Regions from separate parts of the Mesorhizobium kowhaii genome, predicted to be linked through region 2. Evidence: predicted binding sites of a transcription regulator. Region 2 holds the regulator's gene; each other region holds the start of a gene.
The links. The regulator PhoB, encoded in region 2, activates phosphate uptake and scavenging genes when phosphate is short. The targets are predictions, from matches to a motif close to TGTCATNNANCTGTCAT.
Positions count from the first base shown of each region.

Region 1 (4,966 bases), on a different contig from region 2:
AGCCGGCGCAGCGATATCTGGCGTCGCCAGGCATCGGCCATCTGGTGGGTGGCGCCGGAGGGTGCTGTCACGGAAAGGGTCATTATCGGACACACAGAAAGGGCGGTGCTTTGAACACCGCCCTTCTGATTTCGCCGTCAGCCGCCGATGGCTGCCTTACGGGCTTCGACGATGACGCTGTAGAAGTCCGGCTTCACCGGAACGTAGCCGGTGAAATCGCCGCCTTCGACGCCCTCGAAGCAAGCCCGGTCCTTCTTCGGCAGATCGGTGAAGAAGGCGGTCAGCTTGGCGGTCATGTCGTCGCCGAGCGCGGTGCGCACGACCAGCGGGCCGTTCGGGATCAGGCCCGAGCGCCAGACTTCGACGAAGTCGTTGGGGTCGACGGCGCCCTTGGCGACTTCCTTGTGGAAGGTGCCGGAGGTGTAGCCGTTCTTGAAATCGCCGATGCCCGAGGAATCGTCCACCGCGACATCAACCTTGCCGTCGCGCACGGCGAGGACATTGTTCTCGTGGCCGCCGTTGAACTGGGTCGAAGCGAAGAAGGTTTCGTTCGAGGCGCCGGTGTCCTTCGGAATCTGGGTCAGCGGGATCAGATAGCCGGAGGTCGAATCCGGATCGGCGTAGCCGAGCTTCTTGCCCTTGGCCGACTTGATGTCGGTGATGCCGGAAGTCTTGAGCGCCAGGCCGATCGAATAATAGCCGGTGGCGCCGTCGGTCTGCTGGGTGGTGAGGATCGGGGTGACCGCCTTCGGGTCCTTGATGTAGACGCTGGCATAGCCGGAGGCGCCGAGTTCGGCGAAGTCAAGGGTGCCGCCGAGCAGGCCCTGGATGACGCCGTCATAGTCGGCGGCGGGGAACAGCGAGACCTTCTCGAAGCCGAATTCGGTCTTGAGGTGGTCGGCCAGGCACTGGTAGTTGCGCAGCCGGTCGGTTTCGTTCTCGCCGCCAAGGATGCCGACGCGGAATTCCTTCATATCGGCGGCGTGGGCCGCGCTGGTCGCCATGGCGAGCACGGAAACGGCGCTAAAAACCATCTTCCTGAACATTGGATATCTCTCCTGTAGGTTCCGGCCCCGCGCCGGTAGCGTTCGTTATTTTGACAGGTGCCCTTGACGCGGGCTGGCGATCCAGGTCGCTCTCAATATCCCGGGAATGCGGGCTCGAGCGGTCCGGCGGATGCGGTGATCTTTTGCTTGTAGGCGATGCTGGTCGAGGTGATGGCCTCGGAGATTTCGCCGCCATTGCTGTCGGCGCCATAGACGAGACGCACGGCCTCGCGGTTGAGCTCTTCCGGCGGGCCGTCGAAGACGACCTTGCCAGCGGCCATGCCGATGATGCGGTTGCAGTAGGCGCGGGCGGTGTCCAGCGTGTGCAGATTGGTGACGACGGTGATGCCTTCACGCAGATTGATGTCCTGCAGCGAATCCATCACCACCTTGGCGTTGAGTGGGTCGAGCGACGCGATCGGCTCGTCGGCGAGGATCACCTTGGGCTGCTGCATCATGGCGCGGGCGATGGCGACGCGTTGCTGCTGGCCGCCCGACAAAGTGCCGGCAGGCTGCATTGCGGTGCGGGCGATGTCGAGCCGCTCGAGCGCGGCGACCGCCTCGGCGCACTCGGCGCGGGAAAACATGCCGAGCAGGTTTGACATGGTCGAACGATGGTTCAGCTTGCCGAGCAGCACATTGGTCAGCACATCGAGGCGCGGCACCAGGTTGAACTGCTGGAAGATCATGGCGCAGTCGCGCTGCCAGCGCCGGAGCGGCGAACCGCGCAGCTGGGAGACCTCGGCGCCGTCAAAAAAAATCGATCCCTGGCTGGGATCGATGAGACGATTGATCATGCGAAGAAGGGTCGATTTGCCAGCACCCGAACGGCCGATAATGCCAACCATCTGGCCCTGCGGGATCGAGATGTTGATATCGCTGACGGCGGTGTTCTTGCCAAATCGTCGGGTGACGCCGCGGATTTCGAGCGTGGCTGACATGGTCGTTTCCAGTCCAGTCGCGTTGAAGGTCTGTTAAGACTTCGCTAGCGCAGCGCCATGAACCTGCGGTGTCGGATTGATGTCAGTTTTGTTACTGCCCACAGGCGCCTGTTGCCGTCGATCAGCCGAGCACCAGCAACTCCTCGAAGTGCTCCATGTCCCTGAAGCCGCAGAAGGCCGGCGCCTTGATCTCGATCACCGGAGCCTGCCGCGCGAAAAGCGCGAGAGAGTCATCGAACAGTTGCTGCCATGCGGCCGCCCTGTCGTCCGCAAGACGCTGGATCTGATAGGCGAAAGTGATGTGGAAGACGTAGCTGTCGTGATCGGAATGCCGGTAGCCGAACGGCACCGCCAACGCGTCGCGCCAGGCGCGCATGATGCGCACGTCCTCGTCCGTCGCGCCGGCGACGGTGAGGCCGGTCGGCACGATTTCGACCACCTTGATGTTGAACGGGCCGAAGCCCTTGAAACCCTTCAGGCGTTCCAGATAGAGGCGGGTCATGACGTCGATGCTGGTGTCGAGCGGCACGTCATGCGGCCAGTAGGGCAACCGGCGGCGATATTCGATGATGCCTTGGAACAGCGTCATGTGCAGGCTGGAGACGGGGGTGAAGGCCAGCCGGTCGGCGTCGGGCATCGCCAGCATCCGGTCGCGCACCGCAAGCACCACGGCCTCGGAGGGCGAACCGCTGACGAGATGGCTGACGACGGTGTTGCCGGGCTCGATCAGGAAATTGCCTGACGTGTCGTAGCGCGTGCCGCGATGAACCGGTGGCTTCGGATTGGAGCCGGCAAAGAATCCGGCGAGCGAGGGTCTGACAGAAACAGGCATTGCGATCTCCAGGGGGGAACACCGCGTCCTGCCCCGGCGATGTGTCAGGGATATGAAACAGGCGCGCTCATGACAATGATGTGAGCGACTATCCCCGGTATTTCTCCAGGAAGGCCTCGGCCGACAGTTCCCGGAAATCATCGAGCGCTGTCCGCAGCCTTGCATGGTCCCAGTCCCACCAGGCGAGCGCCTGGTAGCGTTCGGCCGTGCGGCGATCGAAGCGCTCTCGGATCGGCCTGGCCGGCACGCCGCCAACGATTGTGTAAGGCGAGACATCCTTCGATACGACGGCACCGGCGCCGACCGCGGCGCCATCGCCGACAGTGACGCCGGGCAGGATGGTCGAGCCGTGACCGAGCCAGGTGTCGTGGCCGATGGTGACCCGCTTGGCGCGTCGCTGGGCGAAGAATTCGCTCTCATGCTCGGCGTCGTCCCAATAGTCGGAGGCGCGGTAAGTGAAATGGTGCAGCGTCGGCCGCCATGTTGGGTGGTTGGTGGCGTTGATGCGCACGCTGGCTGCAATGTTGGAAAACTTGCCGATGGTCGCGCACCAGACGGCGCAGTCCTGCATTATGTAGGAATAATCGCCGAGGGTGCTCTCGGAAACCCGGCTGCGGTCGGCGATCTCGGTCCAGCGGCCAAGCGTCGAGTTCTGCACGTCCGCTGTCAGGTGGATCAGCGGCGTCTCCGAGAGCTTCCTGGTCATGCAGCGATTTTTCCGGGCGCGAAAGCGGTGACGTCGATGATGCGGTCGGCGACCGCCTCGCGCACGTCGTGGTCGTGGAAGATGCCGAGCAGGGCGACGCCCGCCGCTTTCTTGGCGGCGATGAGTTCGATCACCACGTCGCGGTTCCTGGCATCGAGCGATGCGGTCGGCTCGTCGAGCAGTAGGATCGGGTGCTCGGTGATGAAGCCGCGCGCGATGTTGACGCGCTGTTGCTCGCCACCAGAGAAGGTTGCCGGCGGCAACGCCCAGAGTTTTTCCGGCAGGTTGAGCTGCGCCAGCAAGGCGCGTGCCTTGCCGCGCGCGCTCTCGCGGTCCTCGCCGCGCTCGACCAGCGGTTCGGCGACGACATCCAGCGCCGAGACGCGCGGCACGGTGCGCAGGAACTGGCTGACATAGCCGATCGTTTGCCGGCGTATGGCAAGCACGGTGCGCGGGCTGGCGGTGGCGAGATCGATCAGCCCGTCATCGTGCATGACGATGATCTGGCCCTCGTCGACGGCGTAGTTGCCGTAGAGCATCTTCAGGATCGAGCTCTTGCCGGCACCGGACGGGCCGCCGAGCACGGTGCATTCGCCAGCCTTGATCGAGAAAGACACGCCAGCGATGACCGGCAATTTGATGCCGTCGCGCAGATGCATGGTGAAGCTCTTGGCGACGTCGGAAACAACGAGAGGCGTCGGCATGGTTACACCTGCAAAATGGAGGAAACGAGCAACTGGCTGTAGGGCGCGCGCGGATCGTCGAGCACGCGGTCGGTGAGACCGCTTTCGACGACGCGGCCGTCCTTCATCACCATCATGCGCTGCGACAAAAGCCGCGCGACGGCAAGGTCGTGGGTGACGACGATGGCCGCGAGACCAAGGTCGGTGACCAGGCCGCGCAACAGGTCGAGCAGGCGGGCCTGGACCGAGACGTCGAGGCCACCCGTGGGCTCATCCATGAACACCAGCCGCGGCCCGGTGACGAGATTGCGGGCGATCTGCAGACGCTGGCGCATGCCGCCGGAAAAGGCGCGCGGCTCGTCGTCGATGCGGTCCTCGTCGATCTCGACGCGCGACAGCCAGTCGACGGCGGTGGCGCGAATTTTTCCGTAGTGGCGGTCGCCGACCGCCATCAGTCGCTCGCCGACATTGGCGCCGGCCGACACCGTCATGCGCAGGCCGTCGGCGGGGTTCTGGTGGACAAAACCCCAGTCGGTGCGCATCAGGAAGCGGCGCTCGGCCTCGCTCATGCGGTAGAGCTCACGGAACTGGCCGTCGCGCATGCGATAGCTGGCGGTGCCGGAGCTCGGCAACAACCGGGTCGACAGGCAGTTGAGCAGCGTCGTCTTGCCGGAGCCGGACTCGCCGACGACAGCCAGAACTTCGCCCGGCCACAGGTCGAAGGAGACGTTGTCGCAGCCGACGCGCGAGCCGTAGAA
Region 1 covers NZ_JBHLYT010000044.1:261,159-266,124, reverse strand. Annotated here, with positions in the region: gene phnE (phosphonate ABC transporter, permease protein PhnE) at 1-83, opposite strand, end outside; gene phnD (phosphonate ABC transporter substrate-binding protein) at 138-1,046, opposite strand; gene phnC (phosphonate ABC transporter ATP-binding protein) at 1,139-1,987, opposite strand; gene ACFFNA_RS25410 (DUF1868 domain-containing protein) at 2,109-2,819, opposite strand; gene ACFFNA_RS25405 (DapH/DapD/GlmU-related protein) at 2,908-3,525, opposite strand; gene phnL (phosphonate C-P lyase system protein PhnL) at 3,522-4,229, opposite strand; gene phnK (phosphonate C-P lyase system protein PhnK) at 4,232-4,966, opposite strand, start outside.
Region 1: the regulator PhoB is predicted to act here: its motif matches at 2,056-2,072, upstream of phnC (phosphonate ABC transporter ATP-binding protein).

Region 2 (4,966 bases):
TATCCAAAGCTCGCCGAAAAGGCGCTGATCGCCAAGCTCGGCATCAATCCCGACGACAAGCCGTCGACCCTGAAGCTCAAGGGCTTCCTGTCCGAAGGTGCCCGCGTCCAGCTGCGCAACATCGTCGCCGCCGATCCGTCGGTCATCGGCACGACGCGCGACGTCAACATCCTTGCCGCCGCCAATCTCGACTCCGCCTTCAAGGGCCAGATCGACCTTGGCGTCGAGGAAGCGCGCCGCAAGGTCTCCGACCAGCAGATCGCCTGGATGAACAAGCTCAGGGCGGACGGTGCGATGGCCGAGCATTTCAACACCGGCCTGTTCTCCTACGGCGCTTCAAGCCGTCCGGAAACCTCGGGCATGGGCGTGGCGATCATCGGCTCGTTCTACATGATGGTGATCGTTCTGCTGCTGGCGCTGCCGATCGGTGTCGCCGCCTCCATCTATCTGGAGGAATTCGCCAAGAAGAACCGCTTCACCGACCTGATCGAGGTCAACATCAACAATCTGGCGGCGGTGCCGTCGATCGTCTTCGGCCTGCTCGGCCTCGCCGTGTTCATCAATTTCCTCGGCATGCCGCGCTCTGCTGCGTTCGTCGGTGGCCTGGTGCTGACGCTGATGACGCTGCCGACGATCATCATCGCGACACGCGCCGCGCTTGCCGCGGTGCCGCCGTCGATCCGCGCCGCAGCGCTCGGCCTCGGCGCGTCCAAGATGCAGATGGTGTTCCAGCATATCCTGCCGCTAGCCGCCCCCGGCATTCTCACCGGCACCATCATCGGCCTGGCGCGTGCGCTGGGCGAAACCGCGCCGCTGCTGCTCATCGGCATGGTCGCCTTCGTTGCCGACTATCCAAAGACGCCCTTCGACCCGGCGACCGCGCTGCCGGTGCAGATCTACATGTGGGCCAACGAGGCCGAACGTGCCTTCGTCGAGCGCATGTCGGGCGCCATCATCATCCTGCTGGTCTTCCTCATGGCCATGAACATCACAGCGATCGTGCTTCGGCGTCGGTTCGAGCGTCGCTGGTAGAAAAAAAGGCATCTGGTATGAACATCATGACCGAACAGTCTCTTGAAAACGCAGTGGGCGACAAAATGAACGCCAAGTCGAACGAAGTGATCAAGATGCGCGGCGACAAAGTCGGCGTGTTCTACGGCGACAAGCAGGCGCTGTTCGACGTCAATCTCGACGTTCGCCTCAATCAGGTGACAGCGCTGATCGGCCCTTCGGGCTGCGGGAAGTCCACCTTCCTGCGCTGCCTCAACCGTATGAACGACACCATCGACTCGGCACGGGTGACCGGCAAGATCACGCTGGACGAAGAGGATATCTACGACAAGAACATTGACGTCGTCGAACTCAGGGCGCGCGTCGGCATGGTGTTCCAGAAGCCCAATCCGTTCCCGAAGTCGATCTATGAGAACGTTGCCTATGGCCCACGTATCCACGGGCTGGCCAAGCGAAAGGCCGACATGGATCAGATCGTCGAACAGAGCCTGAAGAAGGCGGCGATCTGGAACGAGGTCAAGGATCGCCTGCAAGAACCCGGCACCGGCCTCTCCGGCGGCCAGCAGCAACGTCTATGCATCGCGCGCGCCATCGCCGTATCGCCAGAGGTGATCCTTATGGACGAGCCCTGCTCGGCGCTCGATCCGATCGCCACCGCGCGCGTCGAGGAGCTGATCGACGAGCTGCGCCAGAACTACACGATTGTCATCGTCACCCATTCGATGCAGCAAGCGGCGCGCGTGTCGCAGCGCACGGCGATGTTCCATCTCGGCTATCTGGTCGAGGAGGGCGCCACCGACAAGATGTTCACCAACCCCGACGACAAGCGCACTCAAGACTATATCACCGGCCGGTTCGGCTGAGTGGTCCGGCGTTGAATTTTCAGGCACGAGGACTGGATCATGGGTGAACATACCGTCGCATCTTTCGATGAGGATCTGGAGCAGATCAGCCAGCTGATCCGCGACATGGGCGATTTGGCCCGCTCGATGGTCAGCGGCTCGACGCGCGCCTTGCTCAATTCGGACAACGCCCTGGCGCAGCGCGTCGTTTCCGACGACACCATCATGGATGCGCGCCAGCGCGAGCTGGACGACCGCGCCATCACGCTGATCGCCAAGCGCCAGCCGATGGCCAACGACCTGCGCGCCGTCGTCGGTTCGATCCGCATGGCCGGTGATCTCGAACGCATCGGTGATCTTGCCAAGAACATCGCCAAGCGCGTCGGCACCCTCGGCCTCAGCGTCACGCCGCGCGACCTGTCGCACTCCATCGACGCAATGGCGCAGCTGGTGCTGATCCAGGTGCAGGGCGTCATCGAGGAATATGCGGCGCGCGACGCCGAGGCCCTGGCGAAACTGCGCGCCGACGATGAGCGCATCGACGTGAAATACACCTCCGTGTTCCGCGAACTCCTTACCTACATGATGGAAGACCCGCGCAACATCACCGCTTGCACGCATCTTTTGTTCTGCGCCAAGAACCTCGAGCGCATCGGCGATCACGTCACCAACATCGCTGAAAATGCGTATTATGTTTTGACCGGCACGCAGCTGCCCGCCAATCGTCCGAAGCAGGACGAGACGGCAATGTCCGCGCCAGCGGCATGACGACAGGGGTGACCAGTCGATGATCGCGCCACGCATCATGGTGGTGGAGGACGAGGAGCCGCTAGGTGTGCTGCTCCGCTACAATCTGGAGTCCGAGGGTTACCAGGTCGAGGTGGTGACGCGCGGCGACGAGGCCGAGATCCGGCTGCAGGAGAACGTCCCCGACCTTCTGGTGCTCGACTGGATGGTGCCGGCGGTTTCCGGCATCGAACTCTGCCGCCGGCTAAGGATGCGTCCCGAGACCGAGCGTCTGCCGATCATCATGCTGACCGCGCGTGGCGAGGAAAGCGATCGTGTGCGCGGCCTCTCGACCGGCGCCGACGACTATCTGGTCAAGCCGTTCTCGACGCCGGAGTTCATGGCCAGGATCAAGGCGCTGCTGCGCCGCGCCAAGCCGGAAGTGCTGTCCAGCGTGCTCAAGGTCGGCGATATCGTGCTCGATCGTGAATCGCACCGGGTCTATCGCAAGAAGAGCGAGATCCGGCTCGGGCCGACCGAATTTCGCCTGCTCGAGTTCATGATGCGCCATCCCGGCCGCGTGTTTTCGCGCAGCCAGCTGCTCGACAATGTCTGGGGCGAGACGATCTACATCGATGAGCGCACGGTCGACGTGCATGTCGGCCGGCTGCGCAAGGCGGTCAACAACGGCCGCATGCCCGATGTCATCCGCACCATCCGCGGTGCTGGATACGCAATCAGGGAAGATTAGGGATGCGCTGATATTCAGGTGATGCCGGCCTGCGAACGGCGTCTTCCTGTGCTTCCGGTACTCACGTACTGGAATGTACGCTCCGTTCCGGTTCTCGGAATCCACCATTCTCGGCGCGGCCTGACCTGAATCTCAGCACATCCCAAGTCCGCGTTCTTCGGGCAAATTCAAGCCACGTTCTTGCCGCCGAGGCCGGATCTTGTCTGCGTGCCGGGCGCGAAAATCTCCTGGTCGACGAAGGTCAGCGCCCGCATGGCGCAGCCTTCGCGGATCAGTGGCAGTTCGTTCGGTTCGGTGTCGAAAGAAATCGATTTCGAATGCTGGCCGCCTGCGGTCTGGGCAATCGCCTCGCGCAATGCCGGCTCGATCAGGTCGAAGGCGGCGGCGCTGACACCGACCATGGCGACCGGCGCCGGATCGATCAACGCGAACAGGCTGCCGAGACCGTAGCCGAGCGCTTCGCCGGCCTTGCGGTAGGCCTCGCGCTCGGGTCCGTCTCTTTCGCGGGCCGCGGTTGCCAGCGCGCGCATGTCAGCGTCACTGACATCGGCCACTGGTTCTGCGTCCTCACTCATCTGCCTTGCGTTGCGCCAGATGGCGTAGTTGCCGGCATAGGCCTCGACGCAGCCGCGCCGTCCGCAGCGGCACAGCGCGCCGTTCGGCCGATGGATCATGTGGCCGAACTCGCCGCCCGAGGAATGGGTGCCGGTGAACAGCTCGCCCTTCAGCACCAGGCCCATGCCGATGCCGTGCGACAGCAGGATGGCGATGAAGTCGTCGCGGTAGCGCTGGGGATCGCGCCAGCGCAGCGCTATCGCCATCATGTTGCAGTCGTTTTCCATGGTGGCGGGGATGCCGAATTCGTCTTCGAGTATGTCGGCGAAGGCGATATCGGTGTGCGGCGTGATCGGCGACCACAGCATGGCGCGGGCACGCGTGTCGGTGATGCCCTGGATCGCCAGCGCGATGCGGGCGACACTGCGGACGTCGAGGTCGGGGTCTTCGAGACGGCGCCGCACGATGGCGACGCATTCACCGACCAGCGCGTCGCGCGGCATGGTCAGCGTGTCCAGCCGGCGCTGTTCCTCGGCGATCACCTGGCCGGCATAGTCGATGACGGCGACCGAGAGGAAGTTCAGCGACAGCACCACGGTCATCACCGCCGCCGCTTCCGGATTGAGGCCGAGGCCGACCTGCGGCCGGCCGCGTTTGAGCGAGCCGGCCTCGCTCGGCTTGCTCTCAGTCAGGATGCCTTCGCCGATGAGGTCGGAGGAGATCGCCGATATGGTCGAATGGCTGAGGCCCGTGGTCGCGGCGATCTCGGTGCGGGACGGCTGTCCGGCGCGGCGCACGGCCGCGATCACCATCGCCCGGTTGCGGCGGCGCAGATCGTCGTGGCGGATTCCGACCGACATGCTTTTTCACATCCTCCCGGCCGCTGTAGCCTTTCGTGCCCCCCGAAGGCCATCAGCGATGGGCCAAATTCTGGCAGAAGCCTGCCATCCTGTCATTATTTATTCCGGAGCTCGAAAAAAATTCAGAGAGACATCAAAATCCATCAGAATCGATGTTGACAGCGTTCGGGTGTTGGATCAGTATTTTTTCGAGGCTCGAAAAAATAGAGCCTCTGTGCCGG
Region 2 covers NZ_JBHLYT010000046.1:252-5,217, reverse strand. Annotated here, with positions in the region: gene pstA (phosphate ABC transporter permease PstA) at 1-1,032, shown strand, start outside; gene pstB (phosphate ABC transporter ATP-binding protein PstB) at 1,050-1,874, shown strand; gene phoU (phosphate signaling complex protein PhoU) at 1,914-2,621, shown strand; gene phoB (phosphate regulon transcriptional regulator PhoB) at 2,641-3,330, shown strand; gene ACFFNA_RS25735 (ROK family protein) at 3,498-4,745, opposite strand.

Region 3 (4,966 bases), on a different contig from region 2:
GCGCGGATCGAGACCGCGTTGGTGGTGTCGTCGGCGCCCTGGTCGATGACCTTCAGCACATCGTCGGGGCCGATGATCGAGGCGGTGACCTGGACGCCGCCAGTGCCCCAGCCATAGGGCATCGGCATCTCACGCGAAGCGAACGGCACCTGATAGCCGGGGATGGCGATGCCCTTGAGGATCGCCCGGCGGATCATCCGCTTGGTCTGCTCGTCGAGATAGGCGAAGTTGTAGGTGGCGATGTCGGTCATGATGCGACCTCCAGTTCCTTGGCGTAGCGTGCGAGCCGGTCAGCAAGCGTGCCTGTATGCAGTTCGAACATGTGGTTGTCGTCGTCGTAGAAGTAGATCGAGCGGCCTTCGCCCTCGGCGCGCGGCCGGGGTGGACGCATGTCGAGCCCTAGCTTGCCGACGCGGTCGGCGTAGCGGTCGAAATCGGCGTCATCGATCTTGAAGGCGATGTGGTTGTAGCTGCGCTCGGGCAGCGTCTCGCCCTCCATGATGGCAACCCAGATGTCGCCGATCAGAAAGAATTTTTCACGTGACAACGAGAATTGCCTGGCGCCGCTGTCGTAGACCTCGCGCGCGTCGAAAATCCCGGTCAGGATTTCGGTCATCCGGTCGAGATCGCGGACGATGAAGGTCATATGGGACAGGCCTTCGATCATTCCGCGGCCTCCCGCTTCTCTTCTACCTTCACTGGGTTTTCGCGCGCGTCGTATTCGGCGCGCATGCGGCGCACGAGGTCGAGTTCGGCCTGGAAGTCGACATAGTGCGGCAGCTTCAGGTGCTCGACGAAGCCGGTCGCCTGGACATTGTCGGAATGCGAGATGACGAACTCCTCATCCTGGGCGGCGGCGACAACGTCCTCGCCCAACTCGCTGGCGCGCAACGCCCGGTCGCAGAGTGCCATCGCCATCGCCTTGCGCTCGCTCTGGCCGAAGACGAGGCCGTAGCCGCGGGTGAATTGCGGCGGCGCCTTGGCCGAACCCTTGAACTGGTTGACCATCTGGCATTCGGTGACCCGCACGGTGCCGAGCGGGACAGCGAACGGGAGTTCGGGCACATCCAGTTCCAACTCGACCTCGCCGATGCGGATCTCGCCGACGAAGGGATGGTTGCGGGCATAGCCGCGCTGGGTGGAATAGCCGAGCGCCAGCAGAAAACCTTCGTCGCCGCGTGACAGCGCCTGCAGGCGGATGTCGCGCGCCATCGGGAATTCCAGCGGCTCGCGGGTGATGTCGCCGGGGACATGGTCCCGCGGCATCTCGCCATCCGGTTCGATCAGCCCTTCGCGGGCCAGGATGGCGGAGACGCGCGGCATGGCTTGCGCGTCCGTCTCGCGCCGCAGCGGCTCGGCGACATCGCCGCCGGCGGCAAGCTCGGGGTCGAGCAGCCGGTGCGTGTAGTCGAAGGTCGGGCCGAGCAGCTGGCCGCCGGGCAGGTCCTTGTAGGTCGCCGAAACGCGCCGCTCGACCAGCATGGCAGCGGTGTCGATCGCCTTGGAGTAGCCGAAGCGCGGCAACGTGGTGCGATAGGCGCGCACCAGGAAGATCGCCTCGATCAGGTCACCGCGCGCCTGGACGATGGCGAGTGCGGCCAGCTCCCGGTCGTAGAGCGAGCCTTCGCTCATCACCCGGTCGACGCCGAGCGCCAGCTGCTCGACGATCTGGTCGAGGCGAAGGGCCGGCACCGAACGGTCGCCGCGCCGGCGGTCGGCCAGCAGGCTGTGGGCGTTGGCAATGGCCGCCTCGCCACCTTTTACCGCGACATACATCTCAGGCCTCCATCGTCTTGATGCGCGTGGTGCGCGGCAGGCAGGCGACGCCTTCGGCGGTGGCGAGGATGATGTCGACGCCGCGCGGAAAGCGCTTGATATTCTGCTTCCACTGCTCGACGAAATGTCGCGGCATCTGCGCCGGCGCGATCGTGGCGCTGGTTTCGATGCCGGGGCCTTCGAGCAGCAGCGGGGCGCCGGAGACGAGATCCCTCACCAGCAGGATCAGCGTGGTGGAGCGGTCGGGATAGTCCTGGGTACCTTGCGAAAAACCGTCGAGCGCCATCATCTCGGCCGGCGTGGCGATCAAAGCGAAATGTGCATCGGCCGGCGTGTTGGCCAAAGGCGCGCCGGTGTGGAAACCAAGCCAGGATTTGATCGCGGCGGAAGCTTGCAAAGCCGGGTCGAGCCAGAGCGGGGTGTCGTTGTCGCAAAGCGCCAGCGCCACGGCGCCGGCAGTCGCCGAAAGCGGCACCGGCGGGCGGGCGAAGGCCGGCAGGGGCTGCACGCTGCCCGGCCGCGCCATCGCGTCCATGACGGCGCGGAACACGGTCTGGGCGTTGAAGACCGGATCGGCGAAACTGCCCTCGATCGATTGCGCTGCGATGTCCATCAGTCTTCTCCGCGAACCATGGTGAAGAAATCCACCTTCGTTGCCGCCGTCTCGGCGCGGCGCCGTTCATGCGCCGTGGCCAGAGCCGACCGCAGAGGCGCTATGAGCCCGGTCTCGACCTCGGCGCGACGGGCCGGGTCCTTCCACAGCGCGTCGGCGATGGCCGCCAGCCTCGCCTTCTGCTTGTCGCGGCCAAGCGCATAGCAATGGCCGACCTGTCCGGACGGCAGCCGGACAGTGGCGCGGGTAACGGTCGTCTCACCAACATTGAAGGGGGAGCCGCCACCACCGATGCGGCCGCGCACGGTGACCAGGCCGGTCTCGGGACCGCGCAGCAGCTCAGCGTCTGAGGGCAGCCCGGTAGCGTTCCAGAGCCGGACGATGTCATCGCCGCTGGATTGTGCCAGTGTTGCCATGGCGGCCTTGCGCTCGGCCTGGTCGTGGGCTTCCTGTCCTCGCATGAGCAACATTCCTTTGTCTAAATTTGTCTATTGATATAGACAATTATACCTATTATCTAACGCGAGTCCATGACGGGTCGATGACAGGGATAGAAGGCTGGGGGCAATTCATGGTCGGGCAGCTGGTGGCGGACAGCATCGAACGGCGCAGCGGTGTCTCGCTGTGGCGGCAGATTGCCGACAAGATCCTGCATGCGATCGCCATCGGCGATTTCGCCGAGAATGCAGCGCTGCCGCCGGAGGTAGCACTTGCCGAGCGATATGGAGTCAACCGCCATACAGTGCGCAGCGCCATCGCTGCCCTTGTGCAGGAAGGGGTGCTGCGGGCCGAACAAGGACGCGGCACCTTCGTGCTGTCGCGCAAGCGGCTGTCCTATCCGATCGGCGCGCGCACACGCTTTTCGGCAGGCCTGCAAGGGCAGGCGTCGGAACGGCATACCGTCCTGCTTACCTCGTCGGTCGAGCCGGCCAGCCAGCGCGTCGCCGAGGGGCTTGGCCTTGCCAGGGGAACGGATGTGATCCGGCTGGAAACGCGCGGCGAAGCCGATGGCCGCCCGGTGTCGCGCGCCGCCGGCTGGTTCGAGGCCAGGCGTTTTGCCGGCATCGATGCCGCCATGACGGAAACCGGCTCGATCACCGCGTCGCTGGCACGTTTCGGCATAGACGATTATCTCAGGCAATCGACCATGCTGTCAGCGCGTCATGCCGATGCGGCCGACCTCGCCGACCTCGACCTGCAGCCCGGCGCCATCGTGCTGGTCACGGTGTCAGTCAACGTCACGCCCGACGGCCAGCCGATCCAGTTTTCGGAGTCGCGCTTCCCGGCCGAGCGGGTCGAGCTCAAATTGTCGGCGCTATGAGCTGACGCTGGCGACGGGCCGGATTGTCTGACGCAATTCCCAAGGGAAAGCGCTACGCGCTTTTCCCGGGAAAACCGCTTCACACGTTTCCTGGAATTGCTTCTATCCGACCTCGATCACGGCCTTGATCAGACCGGATTTCTCGTGTGTCCAGCGGGCGAGATCGCGTGGTGTATCGGCCAGCGTGGTGCGGTGGGTGACGAGCTTGGCCAATGGCACGGCGCCGTTGCGGATCGAGGCGGCGACGTGGTCGAAGTCGGCGCGCAGCGCATTGCGGCTGCCGATCAGCGTCATCTCGCGCTTGTGGAATTCGGGGTCGGAAAAGGCGATATCGTCCTTGACGACGCTGACCAGCACCAGTGTCCCGCCATGCGCGACGTGGGCAAAGGCCGACTGCACCGACTGGGTGTTGCCGGTGGCGTCGAAGACCACATCGAAGCCTTCACCAGCGGCTGCTTCCCTGACCAGATCGGCCACCGCGCCGCGCGAGCCGTCGAGGGTCTGAAAACCAAGCTCGCTTGCTGCGAAGTCGAGCCGTTCGCTGCTCATGTCGAGCAATGTCACGTCAAGCCCGGCGATGCGGGCGAAGATGGCGGTGCCGAGCCCGATCGGGCCGGCACCGATGACCAGCGTGCGGGCACCGGGCTGCCCCTGCGCGCGCCGCACGGCATGCGCGCCGATGGCCAGGAACTCGACGGCGGCGGCGTCCGCCAGCGACAGGCCGTTTGCCGGATAAAGATTTTGCGCCGGCACCAGGATCCGTTCGCACATGGCGCCGTCGCGATGAACGCCGAGCACCTCGATCCTGACGCAGCAGTTCGGCTTCCCGTGTCGGCAACCAATGCATTTGCCGCAGGAAAGATAGGGATTGATGATGACCGGTTCGCCAATGGCAAGCTCGACACCATCACCGGTCTCGACGATCGTTCCCGACACTTCATGGCCCATGATGCGGGGATAGGCGAGGAACGGGTGCTTGCCCTCGAAGATATGGTAGTCGGTGCCGCAGATGCCGACATGGCTGACAGCCACCAGCGCCCAGCCGGAAGGCGGCGCGTCCGGCGCGAGACAGTCTTCCAGGACAAGGTCGCCGGGCGAGCGGCAGACGACGGCTTTCATGCTTCGATCCAGTCTGTTCATGAAATCGCCGGCCCGTCAGTCATGTCGGGCCGGCGATCGTTGAGGTCGGCCTACTTGCCGCGGCGGCGCAGCCCGTCGAAGTAGACGATGATGATAATCAGCGCGCCGGTGATGAT
Region 3 covers NZ_JBHLYT010000044.1:255,506-260,471, reverse strand. Annotated here, with positions in the region: gene ACFFNA_RS25390 (alpha-D-ribose 1-methylphosphonate 5-phosphate C-P-lyase PhnJ) at 1-251, opposite strand, end outside; gene fosX (FosX/FosE/FosI family fosfomycin resistance hydrolase) at 248-667, opposite strand; gene ACFFNA_RS25380 (carbon-phosphorus lyase complex subunit) at 664-1,776, opposite strand; gene phnH (phosphonate C-P lyase system protein PhnH) at 1,778-2,389, opposite strand; gene phnG (phosphonate C-P lyase system protein PhnG) at 2,389-2,850, opposite strand; gene phnF (phosphonate metabolism transcriptional regulator PhnF) at 2,961-3,710, shown strand; gene ACFFNA_RS25360 (zinc-binding alcohol dehydrogenase family protein) at 3,813-4,829, opposite strand; gene ACFFNA_RS25355 (ABC transporter permease) at 4,901-4,966, opposite strand, start outside.
Region 3: the regulator PhoB is predicted to act here: its motif matches at 2,920-2,936, upstream of phnF (phosphonate metabolism transcriptional regulator PhnF).